Regions from separate parts of the Nocardioides daphniae genome, predicted to be linked through region 1. Evidence: predicted binding sites of a transcription regulator. Region 1 holds the regulator's gene; each other region holds the start of a gene.

What was found. The regulator LexA, encoded in region 1, represses DNA repair genes until DNA is damaged. The targets are predictions, from matches to a motif close to TCGAACANNTGTTCGA.
Region 2: the regulator LexA is predicted to act here: its motif matches at 3,661-3,676, upstream of E2C04_RS01975 (HNH endonuclease signature motif containing protein).
Region 3: the regulator LexA is predicted to act here: its motif matches at 2,086-2,101, upstream of E2C04_RS03160 (HNH endonuclease signature motif containing protein).

What each region holds. Positions count from the first base shown of each region.
Region 1 is NZ_CP038462.1:2,941,361-2,947,070, reverse strand. Features, by position in the region: gene secF (protein translocase subunit SecF) at 1-445, shown strand, start outside; gene E2C04_RS14470 (ATP-dependent DNA helicase) at 497-2,473, shown strand; gene lexA (transcriptional repressor LexA) at 2,496-3,224, opposite strand; gene E2C04_RS14460 (GNAT family N-acetyltransferase) at 3,323-4,114, opposite strand; gene E2C04_RS14455 (LysM peptidoglycan-binding domain-containing protein) at 4,422-4,763, shown strand; gene E2C04_RS14450 (hypothetical protein) at 4,773-5,108, opposite strand; gene nrdR (transcriptional regulator NrdR) at 5,454-5,710, shown strand, end outside.
Region 2 is NZ_CP038462.1:400,287-405,996, reverse strand. Features, by position in the region: gene E2C04_RS01990 (sucrase ferredoxin) at 1-277, opposite strand, end outside; gene E2C04_RS01985 (helix-turn-helix transcriptional regulator) at 344-2,695, opposite strand; partial or broken gene E2C04_RS21760 (ATP-binding protein) at 2,820-3,212, opposite strand; gene E2C04_RS17550 (hypothetical protein) at 3,318-3,461, opposite strand; gene E2C04_RS01975 (HNH endonuclease signature motif containing protein) at 3,681-4,997, shown strand; gene E2C04_RS01970 (hypothetical protein) at 5,052-5,516, shown strand; gene hutI (imidazolonepropionase) at 5,540-5,710, opposite strand, start outside.
Region 3 is NZ_CP038462.1:652,392-658,101, reverse strand. Features, by position in the region: partial or broken gene E2C04_RS03170 (aldehyde dehydrogenase) at 1-211, shown strand, start outside; gene E2C04_RS03165 (hypothetical protein) at 355-762, shown strand; gene E2C04_RS03160 (HNH endonuclease signature motif containing protein) at 776-2,041, opposite strand; gene E2C04_RS03155 (YciI family protein) at 2,175-2,510, opposite strand; gene E2C04_RS03150 (HpcH/HpaI aldolase/citrate lyase family protein) at 2,548-3,432, opposite strand; gene E2C04_RS03145 (AMP-binding protein) at 3,442-5,097, opposite strand; gene E2C04_RS03140 (enoyl-CoA hydratase/isomerase family protein) at 5,113-5,710, opposite strand, start outside.

The DNA of each region.
Region 1 (5,710 bases):
CGACGTCGCGATCGTGGTCGGGCTCTTCGCCTGGCTCGGCAAGCCGATCGACGGCGGCATCTTCCTGGCCGCGGCCATGACGATCATCGGTCTGTCGGTCAACGACACCGTCGTCGTCTTCGACCGCGTCCGTGAGCGCTGGCAGGGCTCGAAGCCGACCGACTCGTTCACTGCGCAGGCCAACAAGGCTGCCGTGGAGACGCTGCCGCGCACGGTCAACACCGGTCTGGGCACCATGTTCATCCTCGCCGCCCTCGCGATCATCGGTGGCGACTCGCTGCGCGACTTCTCGATCGCCCTGCTGGTCGGTCTCCTGGTCGGTACCTACAGCTCGGTCTTCGTGGCCACCCCGCTGGTCACCTACCTGCAGCAGAAGTGGCCGATGGCCAAGGAGAAGGCGGAGAAGGCCAAGATCGAGCGCGACCAGTCCGGCGCCGTGGTCTGACCGACCGCGGCGGTGCCGTAGTTGTCGGCGGGGCTGGCTAGAGTTCAGCCGGTGCCAGACAAGTCGCCCGTCCGTGAGGTCCTCTCCGCCGCCGTCGAGGCGTTGGGGGGCAAGGAGCGCTCCGGCCAGGTCGAGATGGCCGAGGCCGTCGCCCGGGCGATGACGGAGCAGCAGCACCTCATCGTCCAGGCCGGCACCGGCACCGGAAAGTCGCTCGGCTACCTCGTCCCGAGCCTGCTCAACCACGACCGCGTGGTCGTCGCCACCGCGACGCTGGCGCTCCAGCACCAGCTCGTCGAGCGCGACATCCCGCGGCTCGTGGAGGCGGTCGGCGACCGGCTCGACACCTCGTACGCCGTGCTGAAGGGCCGCTCCAACTACGCCTGCCTGCACCGCATCCGCGAGGGCGTCCCGGACGACCAGGGTGTGCTCGTCGACGTCCCCGAGGGCTCGATGGGTGCCGAGGTCCTGGCGTTGCGTGGCTGGGCCGAGATGGAGGCCGAGACCGGCGGCACGGGGGAGCGTGACAACGCCCCTCGGCACACCGAGAGGGTCTGGCGCCAGGTCAGCGTCAACCACCGCGAGTGCCTGGGCGCCGCGCGCTGCGCCTTCGCCCAGGAGTGCTTCGCCGAGCGGGCCAAGGAGAAGGCGGCCAGCTCCCACCTGATCGTCACCAACCACTCGCTCCTCGCCATCGACGCGATCGAGGGCGTGCCGATGATCCCCGACTACGACGTCGTGGTGATCGACGAGGCGCACGAGCTGGTCAGCCGCGTCACCCAGGCAGCCACCGACGAGCTCACCGTGGGTGACGTGCAGCGGGCCGCGAAGCGCTCCCAGAAGCACATCGCCGACAAGGGCGCGGCCTCCACCGCCGCCGACGACCTGGCCGACGCCGCGGACGCCCTGGCCGATGCGCTCGCCGCCACCTCGCCGGGCCGGATCGAGACCGCCGGCGAGCAGCTCTCCGACGCGCTGGTCCTCGTCCGCGACGCCGCACGGTCCCTGGTCTCCGCCTTCGGCAAGGACGAGGGCGACGCCGACGCCGGGCGTACGCAGGCCAAGGGGTTGGCGCAGGAGGTCTTCGCCACCGCGGAGCGGATGGCGGCCTTCAAGGAGTCGGACGTGCTCTGGCTCAACGAGGCCCGCGAGCGGATCCCGGCCCGGCTGGCCGTGGCGCCGCTGCAGGTGTGGGCCCAGATGCGTGAGCGCCTGCTCACCGAGAAGACGGTCGTCTTCGCCTCCGCCACCCTGATGCTCGGCGGCGACTTCAACGCGGTCGCCGGCAGCCTCGGGCTCAAGCCGTCGGAGCGCGTCGACACGGGCGCCGGCGAGGTGAGCGCCGACGACGCGCTGCCGTGGCGGGCGCTCGACGTGGGCTCACCCTTCGACTACTCGCGCCAGGGCATCCTGTACGTCGCCCGGCACCTGCCGGACCCCGGTCGCGACGGCCTCGGCAAGGCGCAGATCGACGAGATCGTCGAGCTGATCGACGCCGCCCAGGGGCGCACGCTGGGGCTCTTCTCGTCCCGACGGGCGGCGGACGCGGCGGCGGAGGCCGTCCGTGAGCGGCTCCCGCACCTCACCACCCTGGCGCAGGGCGACGCCCAGCTGCCGGAGCTGGCGAAGCAGTTCGTCGAGGACCCGCACACCAACCTCTTCGGCACGCTCACGCTCTGGCAGGGCCTGGACGTGCCCGGCGACACCTGCCAGCTGGTGCTGATCGACCGGATCCCGTTCCCGCGGCCCGACGACCCGCTGATGTCTGCCCGTTCGCGGGCCGCCGACAAGGCCGGCGGCAACGGCTTCATGCAGGTCTCGGCGACCCACGCGGCCCTGCTGCTGGCCCAGGGGGTCGGTCGCCTGATCCGCACCACCGAGGACAAGGGCGTGGTGGCGATCCTCGACCCGCGGCTGGCGACCAAGCGCTACGGCGGGTTCCTCAAGGCGAGCCTGCCGCCGATGTGGTCGACGACAGACCCGTCCGTGGTGCGCCAGGCCCTCGGCCGCATCGCGGCCGCGGGCTGACGCGGCGTACGGGAGCCCGGGATCAGAGGCTGCGCAGGACCGCGGTGACCTTGCCCAGGATGGTGGCGTGGGTGCCGTCGATGGGCTCGTACGCGTCGTTGTGCGGCAGCAGCCAGACCTGGCCGCCCTTGCGCTGGAAGGTCTTCACCGTGGCTTCTCCGTCGATCATCGCGGCGACGATGTCGCCGTTGACGGCGTCGGGCTGCTGGCGGATCACGACGTAGTCGCCGTTGCAGATGGCCGCGTCGACCATCGAGTCGCCGGAGACCTCGAGCAGGAAGAGCGTGCCGTCGCCGACGAGCTGCTTGGGGAGCGGGAAGACGTCCTCGACCCGCTGCTCGGCCAGGATCGGGCCACCGGCCGCGATACGACCCACGACCGGCACGTACGCCGCTGCGGGCGCCGCGTTGCCCACGTCCGTGGGGTCGAAGTCGGAGTCGTCCGCGCTGGAGACGGCTCGGGAGGCCGCCATCGACTCGGGCAGGAAGACCTGCAGCGCGCGCGGCCGGTTGGGGTCACGCTTGAGGAAGCCCTTCTCCTCGAGCGTCTTGAGCTGGTGGGCGACGCTGCTTGAGCTGGTGAGACCGACCGCAGTGCCGATCTCACGCATGCTCGGCGGGTAGCCCCGGGTCTCCAGCGCCTCCTGGATCGTGGTCAGCACCAGCTGCTGGCGCGCGGTGAGCCCGGTCGCGTCAGGAGGTCCGTCGGGCAGGGAGACGACCTTGCCGGTGTCGCCGCTGGACTTGGGCATGTGGATCCTCCTGGGTGGTGCGGACTGACGTGGGGTTCACGCTAGTCCGATCCCGACCCCAGTTCAAACATGTGTTCGAACGGCGTGTCACGTGCGGTTCAGCGGCGCGGGTCCCAGACCCACGCCACGCAGGTGAACTGCGTGCGGAAGCCCAGCTCGACGTAGGTCGGGTAGGCCCGGGAGTTGGTGATGAGGGTCGCCGACTGGGCCCCGATGGAGGCGGCGCGGTTCATCATGGTGGCGCCCAGGGCGCGGCCGATGCCCCGCCCGCGCGCGGCCGGCGTGGTGCTGACGTTCGCCAGCATCACGCTGGTGCCGCGTACGTGCATGGTGCTGGCTCCCAGGACCTCGCCGGTGCGGAGGCTGCGGGCGATGAAGAACTGGTTGTCGGCCGGGTCGAGGGTGTCGAGCACGCCCAGCGTGACCTCCTGCTGGGCGGCCGGGTGGCCGAGCGCCTCGAGGATGGCGCGACTGGCCGGCTCGACGCCGTCGGGCCAAGCGACGTCGATGAAGACGTCGTCCGGCGTGCCCGGGTCGACGGGCGCGCCCAGGGCGGTGTGCATCGCGGGGTACTCCCGGGCGAGCAGCCCCAGCTGGGCCAGCGTGGCCTCGAGGGCCGGCGTCGTCGTCGAGGGGGTGGTGATCCACTGGAACGGCAGGCCGCGGCGGAGGAACGGTTCGATCAGGGCGGGTGCCCGGGTGGCGACGGCCTCCGGGGCGATGTGGGCGTTGACGACCACGTTGAGCAGGGCGAGCGGCGCCGTGGACCAGTAGACGGTCGCGTCCGGCTCGTCCGCGGTCGACAGCGACGGGGAGCGCGCGATGGCGGCCTGGAGCGCCGCGAAGTCGGCCTCGATCGTGTCGGAGGCCGTGGTCAGGAGGTCTCGCATGCGGCAGACGCTAGGGCTGCGCCGCGACGGCTGCATGCCCCATACGGGTGACGTCCGCACAGGCTTTCGCCACAGATGCCGAGAATCGGGTAGCTGAGGGGCACGTGGAGAGCGTTCGAACTTTTGTTCGACCAGATGCTTGATTCGTTCGAACATCTGCTCTAACGTCGCACATGTGTTCGATCGAACGTCTGATCGAATTCGTCGGCAGGTCAAGGTGCTCGATCCAAAACTGTCGGCGGGTCCGCATAGACATCAGTTCGACAGCAACGCACCTGCACGACCACCACTTCCCCAGGAGGTCTCCATGACCCATCGCCACCGCCTCGACCGTCACCGCCGCCGCTCCCCGCGGCCAGGTCCGTCTGACTCGTCGTGGTCGCGTCGTCGTCGTGCTCGCTGCGCTCCTCCTGGCCCTCGTCGTGGGCGTGGCTCTGGCGGCGTCTCGTCCGCCAGCGAGGAGGCCGGCGCTCCGCAGGCGACCGAGGTCGTCGTGGTCAACGAGGGCGACACCCTGTGGGGCATCGCTGCCGGGGTCGCCGAGGAGGGCGAGGTCCGCGCGATGGTCTCGGAGATCCGCGAGCTGAACAACCTCGACTCCTCCGTCGTCACCCTGGGCCAGGAGATCCACGTCCCGGTCGCCGACTGACGTACGAGGTCAGCGGGCGGCGCGACGTCCGCCGGTAGGCCGCGGAGGCTCTGATCCATCGCCCTGGGGAGGGCGGGTCGCGCCGAGCGCCGACCCGAGGCGCGCAAAGAGCATCAGGCCGACGAAGAGGCAGGTTGCGGCCCCCGCGCCCGCGAGGATGAGCAGGAGCCAGGCGCCGGCGTTGCCGGCCCGGGCGCTCGACCCGAAGTCGATGGCCGCGTAGACGAGGTAGCCCCAAGCGATGACGCAGAGCGTGATCCCACCGGCGTACGCGAGTGCTGCGGTGTTCAGGGTCCGCGGCGGGGGAGCTGCTCGTCTCGAACCTGCACGCTTCCCCTGGGCCACGGCGCCATTCTGTCAGGAGAGTGGCCGCGGCGTGCCTTCTTCGGCGCCCGGAGAGGGTCGCGTCACGCGGCCGGAACTCCTTCGGTGGCGACGCCTTTTCGGTCGTCGTCGGGCCTGTGACCTGCGCAGATGGCGGTCGATCTTTCTGTCGTCCCGCGATGTGGCTGGAGTTCGCGCGATCCGCTTGCCAAGTATTGGGGAGGGCGCGTACGGTTACCACAACATCTAGTAGTTACACGGTTGTGGTTTTCCACATCTAGTCCACAGAAGTGGACATTGGATGCACAGCCCGCAGCACGATCATCCACAGTTGGACCGGCTTCATCCACAGGGAGAAGGAACGCCATGCACTGCCCGCACTGCCGGCACACCGACACCCGGGTCCTCGACTCGCGCGTGTCCGAGGACGGCGGTCAGATCCGTCGTCGTCGTGCCTGCACGGAGTGCGGCAAGCGGTTCAGCACGGTCGAGCTCATGCAGCTGACGGTGCTCAAGCGCTCCGGCGCCAGCGAGCCCTTCAACCGTGACAAGGCGGTCCAGGGTGTGCGCAAGGCGTGCAAGGGCCGCCCCGTGACCGAGGACCAGCTGGCCTGCCTGGGTCA
Region 2 (5,710 bases), 1.0 Mb from region 1:
TCTCGATGCGCGTCGACGCAGGCTCGACCTGGACGGCGAAGACCCGGACGCCCGGCCCGCTGAGGCCGCCGTGACGGCGTACGAGCAGGACCCGCACCCCGGCCTCGGAGTCGAGGTGGGCCTTCACCGCGTCGGGCAGGCGCGACTCGGCGAGCGCCTTGCGGCCCCAGGCCCCGGCGTACTCGACGAGCAGGTAGGTCGCGTCGGTCGGCGCGGTGCCCACCATCGGCTCTCCGGACTCGCGGGCGGCTGCCGTGCAGCGGAAGGTGTCGACCACCCGGCGATTGTGCCGCAGCGACCCCGACGCCTCCGAAACGAGCATCCCGGGGACGAGCCGGCCAGCTCAGTCGAGCAGGCCTTCGCGGCGCGCCACCGCGGCTGCCTCGGTGCGGGAGGTCGCCCCGAGCTTGCCCAGGATGTTGGAGACGTGGACGCTGACCGTCTTGGTCGCGATGAAGAGCTGGCTGCCGATCTCGCCGTTGCTGCGCCCCTGGGCGACGAGCGCCAGGATCTCCCGCTCGCGCGCGGTGAGCGCGCTGGCCGGTCGCGCCTCCCGGGGCCCCCGGCCGGGCGCGACGCCGAGTCCGTTGAGGAGGGCAGGCGTACGCAGCTCGCGCGCGGTCGCGGCGACCTGGTCGCGCAGCGCTCCGGCCGCGGCGGTCTCGCCCTGCGCCAGCAGCACCTCGACGAGGCGTGCTCGGGCGCGGGCCAGCTCGTGCACGGCGCCGTAGGCCTCGAAGGCGGCCACCGCCTCCTCCCACGCCTCCCGCAGCTCGGCGGCGGAGGGCGGCTCGGACTGGGCGATCCACCGCCAGCGCAGGTGCTCGGCGACCAGCCGCTTCTCCCAGGCGAGCGACTCGGGCCCGAGGACCACGCCCTGGGCGCGGTCGTTGGCGCAGACGCGCAGTCCGTCGTCGAGCAGGCGGGCAGCGCGCTCCCCGTGGACGGCGCGCTCGACCGCGCTCTGCTGGCGAGCGGCGGTGCCGAGCACGCCGAGCGCCAGGGCAGCCAGACGCAGCCGCGCCTGGAAGAGCTCGCGCCAGGTGGTGCCGATGACGTCGACGACCTCGTCGTACGTCGCCAACGCGGCAGCGGCGTCGGCGCGCTGCTCGGCCAGCTCGAGCTCGGCCCCCGCGACGTGGAGCCCGACCACGTTCTCCTCCTGCCAGAAGCGGTGCAGCGCCGCCCCCTCGGCCTGCGCGCCCTCCTCGCCCCGAGGGGCCGCGACGAGCAGCCGGAGCATCCGCAGCACCCCGTCGAGCAGCGCCGACGGGGCGCGCTCCTCGGCGTCGAGCCGGGCCAGTGCCTCGTCCCAGCGACCCTGGGCCAGCAGGACCTGGACGGTCATCACGAGCGCGTCGAAGGCGTACGGCGCCCAGCGCGTGCCGGCCTGGATCCCCCGCGCTCGGGCCGTGTCGAAGACGGCGATCGCCTCGTCGAACTCCGCGCGGTCCTGGTGCAGCCGGGCGAGGCCGTAGAGCGCCCGCAGCTCGGCGTTGACCGCGCCGGTGGTCCGCGCATGGACGACGGCCTCGGAGAAGGCGTCGCGCACGTCGTCACCGAGCTGGTAGACCCGCAGCCCGGCGATGGTGGTGAGCAGGTCGGTGCTCAACCGCGGCATGTCGAGACGCTGGGCCATCGCCAGCGCGGTGGTGGCGACCTCCCGCGCCTCGGCCTCGCGGCGGTGCCCCGAGAGGATCCGCGCCTGCGTCGACATGGCCCGGGCGAGCTGCACCTCGCTGCCGCCGGCGAGCAGCTCCACCGACTCCGCGGCGAGGGCGACGTCCTCGTCCCCGAGATCAGCCAGGAAGAGTCCCATCGCGAGCTCGGAGAGCAGCAGCCCCCGGTCGACGGCGGAGGCGTCGGCGGGCAACGCGGCGATCGTGGCCCGCAGCAGCGCGTTGCCGCGCTCGGTGTGGCCGGCACCGGTCAGGGCCCGCGCGGCACGGATGGTGAGGTCGGCCCGGTCGACGTCGGCGTCGCGCAGCGACGGGTGGTCGACCAGCTCCAGCGCCTGCTGGTAGTGTAGCGCGGCCTCGTCGGGCCCGCCGACGCGCATCGCCTCGTCGCCGGCCTCGATCGAGGCGGCCAGGGCGGTCGGCAGGTCCTGGCCGAGCCGGGCGTGGCGGGCGAGCTCCGCCGCGGTGCCGACGACGTCGCCGGAGGCCAGGCACCGGGCGTACGCGGCGTGCAGCCGGATGCGTTCGCCCGGGAGCAGGTCGTCGTAGACGGCCTCGGCCAGCAGGGCGTGGCGGAAGGAGTAGGAGTCTCCGCCGCCGGGCTCGAGGACGTGGCGCTCGACGGCCTCGCGCAGGGCGCGGTCGAGCCGCTCGGGAGCGAGGCCGGAGACGGTGGCGAGGAGGCCGTGGGTGACCCGCCGGCCGGCGACCGCGGCCGTACGCACGGCTTGCTGCGCGTCGTCGTCGAGCCCGTCGAGGCGCACCATGAGCACGTCGGCGAGCTCGCCGGGCACGCCGTCGCAGGTCGCGGCAGCGCCCACCAGCTCCTCGACGAAGAAGGCGTTGCCCTCGGCGCGGGCCACGATGTCGGCGACCTGGGCCTCGGAGAGGTCGGCGCCGGTGAGCTGCGCGGGGCGGAGCGCGCGGACCAGGTCGCGGACCTCGCCGGCGTCCAGCGGGTCGAGCTGGAAACGGTCGACCCGCAGCCGCGACCACTCGGCGACCTGACGGCGCAACGGGTGACGGCGGTGCAGGTCGTCGGCGGCGGTAGGAGACGACGAGGGCGTGCGGGCCGCCGACGTCGCGGCTGAAGAGGTAGGTGAGCAGGTCGCGGGTGGACTGGTCGGCCCAGTGCGCGTCCTCGACGACCACGAGCAGCGGGGCGACCTCGGCGACGCGGGCGAGCAGCACGCGTACGCCCTCGAAGAGGTCGGCGCGCTCCAGCCGGCTCTCGCCGCCGTCGCCGTCGGCGTACCTGACCCGTCGCCCGGGCTCGAGCCGGCGCAGCAGGGGATGGTCGGCTGCGGTCGCCTCGACGACCTCGGGGTGGCTGGCGGCCAGACGGCCCAGGACCTCGCTGAAGGGGAGGTAAGGCAGGGCGGCGTCGGAGAGGTCGACGCAGTGGCCGGCGACAACGTGCCAGCCGCGCGCGACGGCCCGGTCGCGCAGCTCGGTCAGGAGGCGAGTCTTGCCGACGCCGGCGTCGCCCCCGAGCAGCAGCGCGCGCGTCTCGGGGTCGGCCGGGCCGGACATGGCGAGGCCGAGCCGGGACTCCAGGTCCTCCAGCTCGGCCACGCGTCCGACCAACGGGGCGCTACGACTGCTTGACACGTCCTCCATCTTGACGGGGCCGCGGCCTCAGCGCATCTCGTTTGCGCCACGGAGCGGTCCCTGCCAGCGGCGGGCGGCTGCCACCTTGCGCTGCTGGCGCCGAGTGCCCCACGACTCGCGGATGCGGCGGGCGCGGTCGTTGATCTCCACGCGGTAGGTGGTCTCGTTCATCTCCATCGTCTTCCCTTTCCTGCTCGGCGCCGGTGCGCCTCGATGACTCGAGACTCGTCGCCTGAGGTAGGGGCGGACATCGGAGTGATGCCCTAGATGTGGGTGGTGGGTACCTCAGATGTGATGGCGGACCACCCTCTGCGAGCTTCGGTGGATCACCCATATGGTGGCTGTCGCAGTCGCGGACAGCCCCCTAGAATCGAATGTATGTTCGAATCGATGGCGACTCCCCGCGACCTGGTTGCACTGGCGCGTGAGCGCAGTGCGGCCGTCCGTCGCGCCGAGGCAGACGTCATGGTGATCGCGTACGAGTGGGCGGTTGCGCACCCGGCCCGGGAGGACGGTGCGGACGCCGCGGTCTTCCACTCGCCTGTCGGTTTCGAGCCGATCTCGGGTGACGGGACGCCGGAGGTCAACGAGTACGCAGTCGCCGAGCTGGGCGGCGCGCTGGGGTTGTCGACCGACGCAGCGAAGAAGCTGATCGGACACGCGCTCGAGCTGGCCCACCGCCTGCCCAAGCTCTGGGCACGGCTGACGGCCGGGGAGGTGCCGGTATGGCGAGCCCGGCTCGTCGCCGAGGCCACGATCCACGCCTACCCGGCGCTGCCTGCCGAAGGCGTCGCGTGGATCGACTCCCAGGTCGCGCCCTTCATCGAGAAGATGGGTCGCGCTGCGATCGACCGGCTCATCGAACGAGCCATGAAGCTCTACGGCCTCGCGACCGCTGGGGACGACGACGCGCCCTCCGACACCCGCCACGTGACGATCGTCGGCGAGCGCGATCCGTTCGCCCAGACGATGCAGGTCCACGCCGAGCTCGACATCGCCGATGCCCTGGACCTGGAGCAGGCCGTCGCGGCGGGTGCGGCGGGGTTGAAGGCGGCAGGTTGCGAGGAGTCGTTGGACGTACGCCGCTCGCTCGCCCTCGGCGAGCTGGCACGGCACCAGACCGCGCTCGACCTCGCCGGCGCAGGTGCTGGCGACAGCACCGTCGAGCGGACCACCGCGCGCCGCGTCGACCTGCAGCTGCACTTCACCGCCAACGTGGAGCCCGACGGGTCGCTCTCCTTCGGCGCGACCGGCCACCTGGAGAACCGCCAGCGACTCGTCCTGCTCGAGCAGGTCCGTCGCTGGGTCGGCACTTCCCACACCGACGTGCGGATCCTCCCCGTGGTCGACCTCAACTCTTCCCTCGCGACTGAGCGCTACGAACCGACCGACCGGCTCCGCCGGCAGGTGCTGCTCCGCGACGAGACCTGCGTCTTCCCGCACTGCACCCGGCCCAGCCGCCGCTGCGACGTCGACCACGTGGTCCCGTTCGACCACGACGCGACAGCCGAAGGCAGACCACAACCAGGGCACACCGTCACCGAGAATCTCGCCACCCTGTGTCGCGGCCACCACCGGCTCAAGACCCACACCGGCTGGCGCCTCGATTCCCCAGCCAACGGGGTCTTCGAGTGGACCTCACCCCACGGACAACGGTTCCGACGCGACCGCCACGGCACCACCGACCTGACACCTGCCGCGATCTGACCGACCCGGCTCCACCCGCGGGAACCACCTGCCTGCGCGCGACGTCGTACGTGCATGGAGAAGACCCGCGCCCTACGTCGGACCGCGATCGTCGCAGGGGTCTGCGTCTTCGGCGGGCTGCTGCTCGTCGCCGCGCTGGTCTGGTGGGAGGTGCGCGAGCCCCACGCACGCGTGGTCGACGACCGGGTCGAGCCCGGAGGGTGGAAGACCTTGGCCTACGAAAGCGTCGAGGTCGACGTGCCGGGTGACTGGCAGCGGCTCGACATGGACGACTGCGAGTGGCAGTTCGAACGGTGGGCACCGCCCGGCACAGACCCGTGTGCGCCGGACGCGGTCGGCGTCGCGTTCTACGGCTCCGCGACCTTCGACGCGGCAGTGGGACCCGACGTGATCACGGCCGGCGACGACGGGCAGGGCGGCGAGTCCTGGTCGGGGTGCGCCTACGCGGGCGACTTCGCGGTCAACGCCTCCACCCCGGACCGAGCCACCACCCGGCGCATCCTCGACTCAGCGCGGTAACGGCAAAGCACGCAGGGACACGGTCAGGCCGGCCGCCCGCCCACCCACGTCTGGCTCACCAGCGGCACGCCCGGCCGGTAGGCCAGGTGCAGGTGGCTCGGCGCGTCCAGCACCGCGAAGTCCGCCTGTGACCCCACCCCCAACCAGCCGACGTCGTCGCGGTCGAGCGCCGCGGCACCGCCGGCCGTGGCGGC
Region 3 (5,710 bases), 1.3 Mb from region 1:
CTACGGCCTCTCCGGTGCGGTGTACGCCTCGGACGTCGAGCTCGCGGAGAAGATCGCCCGCCAGGTCAGGACGGGTCAGATCTCGGTCAACACGTGGGGCATGTGCGTCGTGCAGCCCTTCGGCGGCTACAAGCAGTCCGGCCTCGGCCGTGAGGGCAACGTGGAGGGCCTGAGCGCCTTCCTGGAGACCAAGCTCATCCAGTACGCCTGAGCCGACGCGGTCGCTGAGGCGGCTGCAGCACCGTGACCCGGGGGTCGCCTGACATGTTCAGGCGGCCCTTCGGTTTGTTGTCTGTGGTGGCTCCACCCCTTGCGCCCGGCGGACGGCCGCAGTTCAGTGGGTGGATGGACGCCATGGAGGATCCGATCTTCCTGGAGTGGCTCGACCGCGAGGCCGGGAAGGCCCAGCTCGAGGCCGAGCGCTACCAGCAGTACCTGAGCCGCTCGCCCCTGCAGCGCGGATCGTGGACCTCGGTCCTACGCCCCGAGACGATGCTGATCGTCTACCAGGGCATGACGCCGCGCGAGGCCGTACTGGCTGTGCTGCGGGGAAACATGGAGACGCGCCGAGCTCACGGCGGGGAGCATCGTGCACCCGAGGCACCGGCCGAGGCACCGCGCGCGGCACCGCCCTCGGTCGAGGCGGAGGAGCCCGCGCCTACGGCCAGTTCCACGACGGCCCGCACTGTCGCGATGGCAGCCGGCAGCGCTGCAGCGCTCGCCGCAGGGTTCATGCTCAAGCAGTGGCGTCAGCGCAGGTGAAGCCGCGGACGGCTTACGTCCGCCGGGCGAAGCGGTAGTCCCCACTGGCCAACCGCGTCATGTCGTACGCAGCGTCGTGCGCCCGGTGGTGGTGACGGCTGCAGAGGAGGACGGCGTTGTGTCGGTCGGAGTCGCCTCCCTGTGACCACGGGACCAGATGGTGGGCTTCGGCCCAGGTGCCGGGGATCGAGCATCCTTCGGCGCGGCAGGTCTGGTCTCGCAGGAGCAGCGCGCGGCGCTGTGCTTTGGAGAAGAGCGGGGTTGAACGGCCGAGGTCGAGGATCTCGGAGTCCTTGCCGAGCACGGCGGGGATGATCTGGGCGTTGCAGGCGAGGCGCCGGGCTTCGCGGGCGGTGATGCGGTCGAACCCGTCTCCGGGGACACCGTTGTCCAGGGCGGCCACGCCGAGGCCGGAGGTCAGCGCCTCCAGGGAGATGGTCACGGTGACGTTGGTGGCGTCTCCGCCGTGGATCGGGAGTCGCTTCGGGTCGACGGTCTCGAGGAGCTGGGCGAAGGCCTCGGCCAGCTGACGCGGCCTGTTCACCCCGTGACCGAACCCGTTCTTCTCGACGTCGGACTGCTCGTCGCTCGTCCTGCGGACTGCGCCGTCGGCGAGCCGCGGGTTGGTGAAGGCGTGCAGGTAGGTGGCAAGTCGCGCGGCGACCGCGTCGGGCACGACGCCCGAGATCCGCGTCGTCCCGTCGCCGACGGCGCGGATCCGAAGACGCTGCTTCTCCTGGGCGCGCTTCTCGGCGTCGTCGAGACGCCGGCGCTCCTCGTCCTCGAAGCGCTCGGGATCGACGACCTCGAGGATGCGACGGCCCAGGACTGCCAGCTCCTTGGGGTCGTGGTCGGCGGCGAGGCGGACGAGCTCAGCCTCCGCGAGCGCGACGACGTCCTGACCCACACGGTCGGGCAGCTCCCCCACGGCGCCTGCGACCACGCGAGCCTGCGCGAGGTTCACGGCTCCCTCACGCAGGGCCCTCGCCAGCACCGGGAGGCCGCGATCGAGCGCCTCCGCCAGGCGAAGGTCTGCCATGGCGTCGGCACGTCGCACCCGTCCGTGGTGGGCGAGCCACGTGCCGGTGGAGTGGAACCCCTCGGACTCAGCCACGTCGCCCGCGGCCGACATCACGCGGAGTCGTAGCTCAGCGACCTGCGACTCGATCTCGAGCCACGCCAGGAGGGTGGCGGCCTTCTCGTCGGCCGGCATGAAGGTCGGGTTCACGTCTGCGACAGCTTTGAGCATCTCCTTGACCGCGACTGCTGTGTCGGTCATGAGATGCATCGGGCCCCCTGGTGTCTGCCAATGCACTCATTCTTTCGAACATACTTTCGAATGCACAGCCCCACGTTGGGTATTCAGCACGCTCGCACGGACATGTGCGAGGCGGAGCCGAGGGAACCGCCCCTCATCCAGGCTCGATCGCAGGACACTCCAGGACCTCGATCGAGTTGCCGTCGTGGAGCGTGAGATGCGGGTGCTCCGAGAAGATCCGGACGGCCTCGTCGTGCGACGGGGCCTCGACGAGGGCATAACCGACCTTGGCATCGGTGAACTCCCGGGCACCCGTCGACGTCACGACCTTCTTCCTGAAGAGCGGCGCGCCGGGATCGATCAACGCATCGACGTGCGCCTGGGCCCACGCGGCCCACGCAGCCATGAACTCAGACTGCCGCTCTGCACTGATCTCATCGCCCGAGCCGGTCTCGGCGGCGCCGAGGTAGATCGCCAGGTACGTGCCCATGGGTGCACGCTAGGCGATCCGGCCGGTGCCGGCCGCCTCACCCCTCACCGCGTACGAGCCGTGCGTGCGCGAGCCACTCCTTCGCCTTCTCCATGTGCGCGATGTCGACGTGGGTGCCGCGGAAGCGCACGGCGCCGTGGCCGTCGGCAATCGCCTTCTCGACGGTCTCGACGAGCTCCTCGTGGTAGGCGACCTCGTCGTCCGACGGCGTGTAGACGTCGTGCACGACCGGGACGTGGGAGGGGTGGATGAGGATCTGGCCGCGGAAGCCGAGCTGCAGGCCGTAGTCGGCGAACTTCGCCAGGCCGTCGAGGTCCTCGAGGTCCTCCCACAGGCCGGTCAGCGGGTGCAGGCCGAACTGGCGGCACGCCAGCAGGATGCGGCTGCGCAGGTAGAGCGTCTCGCTGCCCTCGCGCGACTGGCGGTAGCCGACGGCGCGCGCGATGTCGGCGTGCTCCGACGTCGGGCCGATCATCGCGCCCACCCGCGGGGACGCCCCGGCGATCTCGATCGCGTTGTTGATCGCGTCGACCATCTCCACCGGCACGATCATCTCCAGGCCATCGGCGCCGTTGCGGGCCTCGAACCAGTCGATGAGCGTCTCCCACCGCACCACGTCGGTGGCGTTGCGGATCTTCGGCGTGAAGAGCCCCGTCAGGTCGGGCCCGACGACGGCCTCCAGATCAGCCCCGGCCATCTTCGTGTCGAGCGCGTTCGGACGCACGAAGAGGCCCACGCGCGACGACTCCTGCCGCAGCGCCGCCAACGTCTCCCGCGCGGTCGCCCGCGCCGACTCCTTGAGGTCGGCCGGGACCGAGTCCTCGAGGTCGATGACGATGCAGTCCGCCCCCGACGCGAGCGCCTTGTGGGCCCACGCGGGCTTGTGCGCCGGGACGAACAGGATCGAGCGGTAGGGGTGCACGGGGGCTCCTCAGCGGGTCTCGGGCGTACGGTCGTGGGTGTCGTCGGTGACGCCCAGCTCGCGCAGCTTGGCCTTCTGCACCCGCTGCGACGGGGTCTTGGGCAGCTCGTCGACGAAGCGCAGGTAGCGCGGCACGGCGAACGACGGGATCCGGCCGTCGCAGTGCTCCCACAGCTCCTCGGCCGTCACCTCGCTCTGCGTGATCACGTAGGCCATCACCTCGTCCTCCCCCGCCTCGGTCGACGCGGGCACAGCGATCACCGCGGTCTCGACGACGGCCGGGTGGGACAGGATCGAGGTCTCGATCTCGTACGAGGAGATGTTCTCGCCGCGGCGGCGCAGGGCGTCCTTGAAGCGGTCGACGAAGTAGAACCAGCCGTCCTCGTCGCGTCGCAGCGCGTCACCGGTGTGGAACCACAGGTTGCGCCACGCCTCGACGGTCTTCTCGGGCATGTTGTAGTAGCCCATCGAGCAGATGAAGGGCACCTTCGGGCGGATCACCAGCTCGCCGATCTCGCCGACCGCGACCTCCTCGTCGGTCTCCGGGTCGACCAGCGCGACGTCGAACCACTCGTCGGCCGCCAGGCCTGCCGCGCCCGCGGGCCGGGACTCGCCGTAGGGCGAGATGATCGGTGCCGACGTCTCCGTCAGGCCGAAGACCTCGACGAACGCCTCGATGCCGTAGCGCTCCTTCATCGGCTCCACCAACGTCGCCGCCGTGGGCGCAGCGAAGACCACGCGCAGCGGGTTGTCGGCGTCGTCGGAGCGCCGGTCCTGCTTCCAGATGAAGTCCATCATGACGCCGATGAAGTTGGTGACGCTCACCCGGCTCTCGCGGATCTGGTCGACCCAGCGGCTCGCGGAGAACTTCGAGCGGATCACGCAGCGCGCGCCCGCGACCATCGTCGGGTACGCCGCCATGAACTGCGCGTTGCCGTGGAAGAGCGGCGTCACCGTCATCCAGGCGTCGTCCGGGGTCAGCCGCACCAGCGAGACGCACTCGTCGGCGAAGAAGTACATCTGCGCGTGCGGCATCGCCACACCCTTGGAGGGGCCGGTCGTGCCGGAGGTGAAGAGCACCGAGGCCAGGTCCTGCGGCTGCACGTCGGGCAGCTCGACGCTGCGCCCGGCGGGCAGCTCGGCCTCCAGCTCGTCCCACGGCGCGGCGTCCCAGCCGGCCTCGCGCAGGATCTCGATCGCCTTGTCCTGCTGGCCGGTGTCGATCACCCAGAACTTGGTGATGTCCGAAGCTGCCTCCTTGACCGCGACGAACCGCTCGGCGAAGACGTCGTCGACGACGGCCAGCTTCGCTTCCACGGTGCGCACCTGGTGGGCCAGGAAGTCGTGCTCGTACGCCGTGTTGATCGGCACCTCGACGAGGCCGGCGACGGCGCTGCCCACCCACGTACGCACGAAGCGCGACGAGTTCTGGGCGACCAGCACGACGCGGTCACCCTTCTCGGCGCCCTGGTCGAGGAGGTTGCGCCCGACCCGCTCGGCAGAGGCGAGCATCTCGGCGTAGGTCCAGGTGGCCGACTCCTCGGGAGCGTCGAGCCAGACGGCGTCCGGGCGCTCGGCGGCGTGGTGGCGCAGCACGGTGGGCAGGGCCCACTGCGACCGGTCGGAGAAGGTGGGGGTGAGGTCGCGGTAGTAGCGGAAGGTCACTGGGTCAATCCTTCGTCAGGAGTTCCGGGCCCGGCGGGCACCGCGGAAGTCGGGCTTGCGCTTCTCGAGGAAGGCACGCGCCCCCTCGAGCATGTCGTCGCTGCCGATCGCCTGGATCAGCGCGCCGAGGTTGGCGGCCATGTTGTCCTTGGACAGGTTCCACCACTGGTTGCTGCTGGTCTTGGCGATCTCCAGGTAGCGCGGGCTGAGGGCGTCGATCTCGTCGAGCCACCGGTCGACGGCGGCGTCGAGCCCCTCGTCGGCCACGACCTCGTTGACCAGGCCCCACTCGAGCGCCTGCAGCGCGGAGTAGCGACGGCACAGCATCGCCATCTCCTTCGCGCGACGCTCGCCGATCTGCACGGCCATCAGGTTCGTGGCGCCCAGGACCGGCGCGGAGCCGACCTTGGGTCCGGTCTGCCCGAAGGTCGACCGCTCGGTGGCGATCGCGAAGTCGCAGGCGACCACGAGCTCGTTGCCGCCACCCGCGGCAGCGCCGTCGACGGCGGCGATCACCGGGCGCGGGCAGGCGCGGATCGCATCGAGCAGCTTGAGCGAGGTGGTGAAGAGCCGTCGCAGCTGGACCGGGTCGGGCTCACCCAGCTGGGTGAGG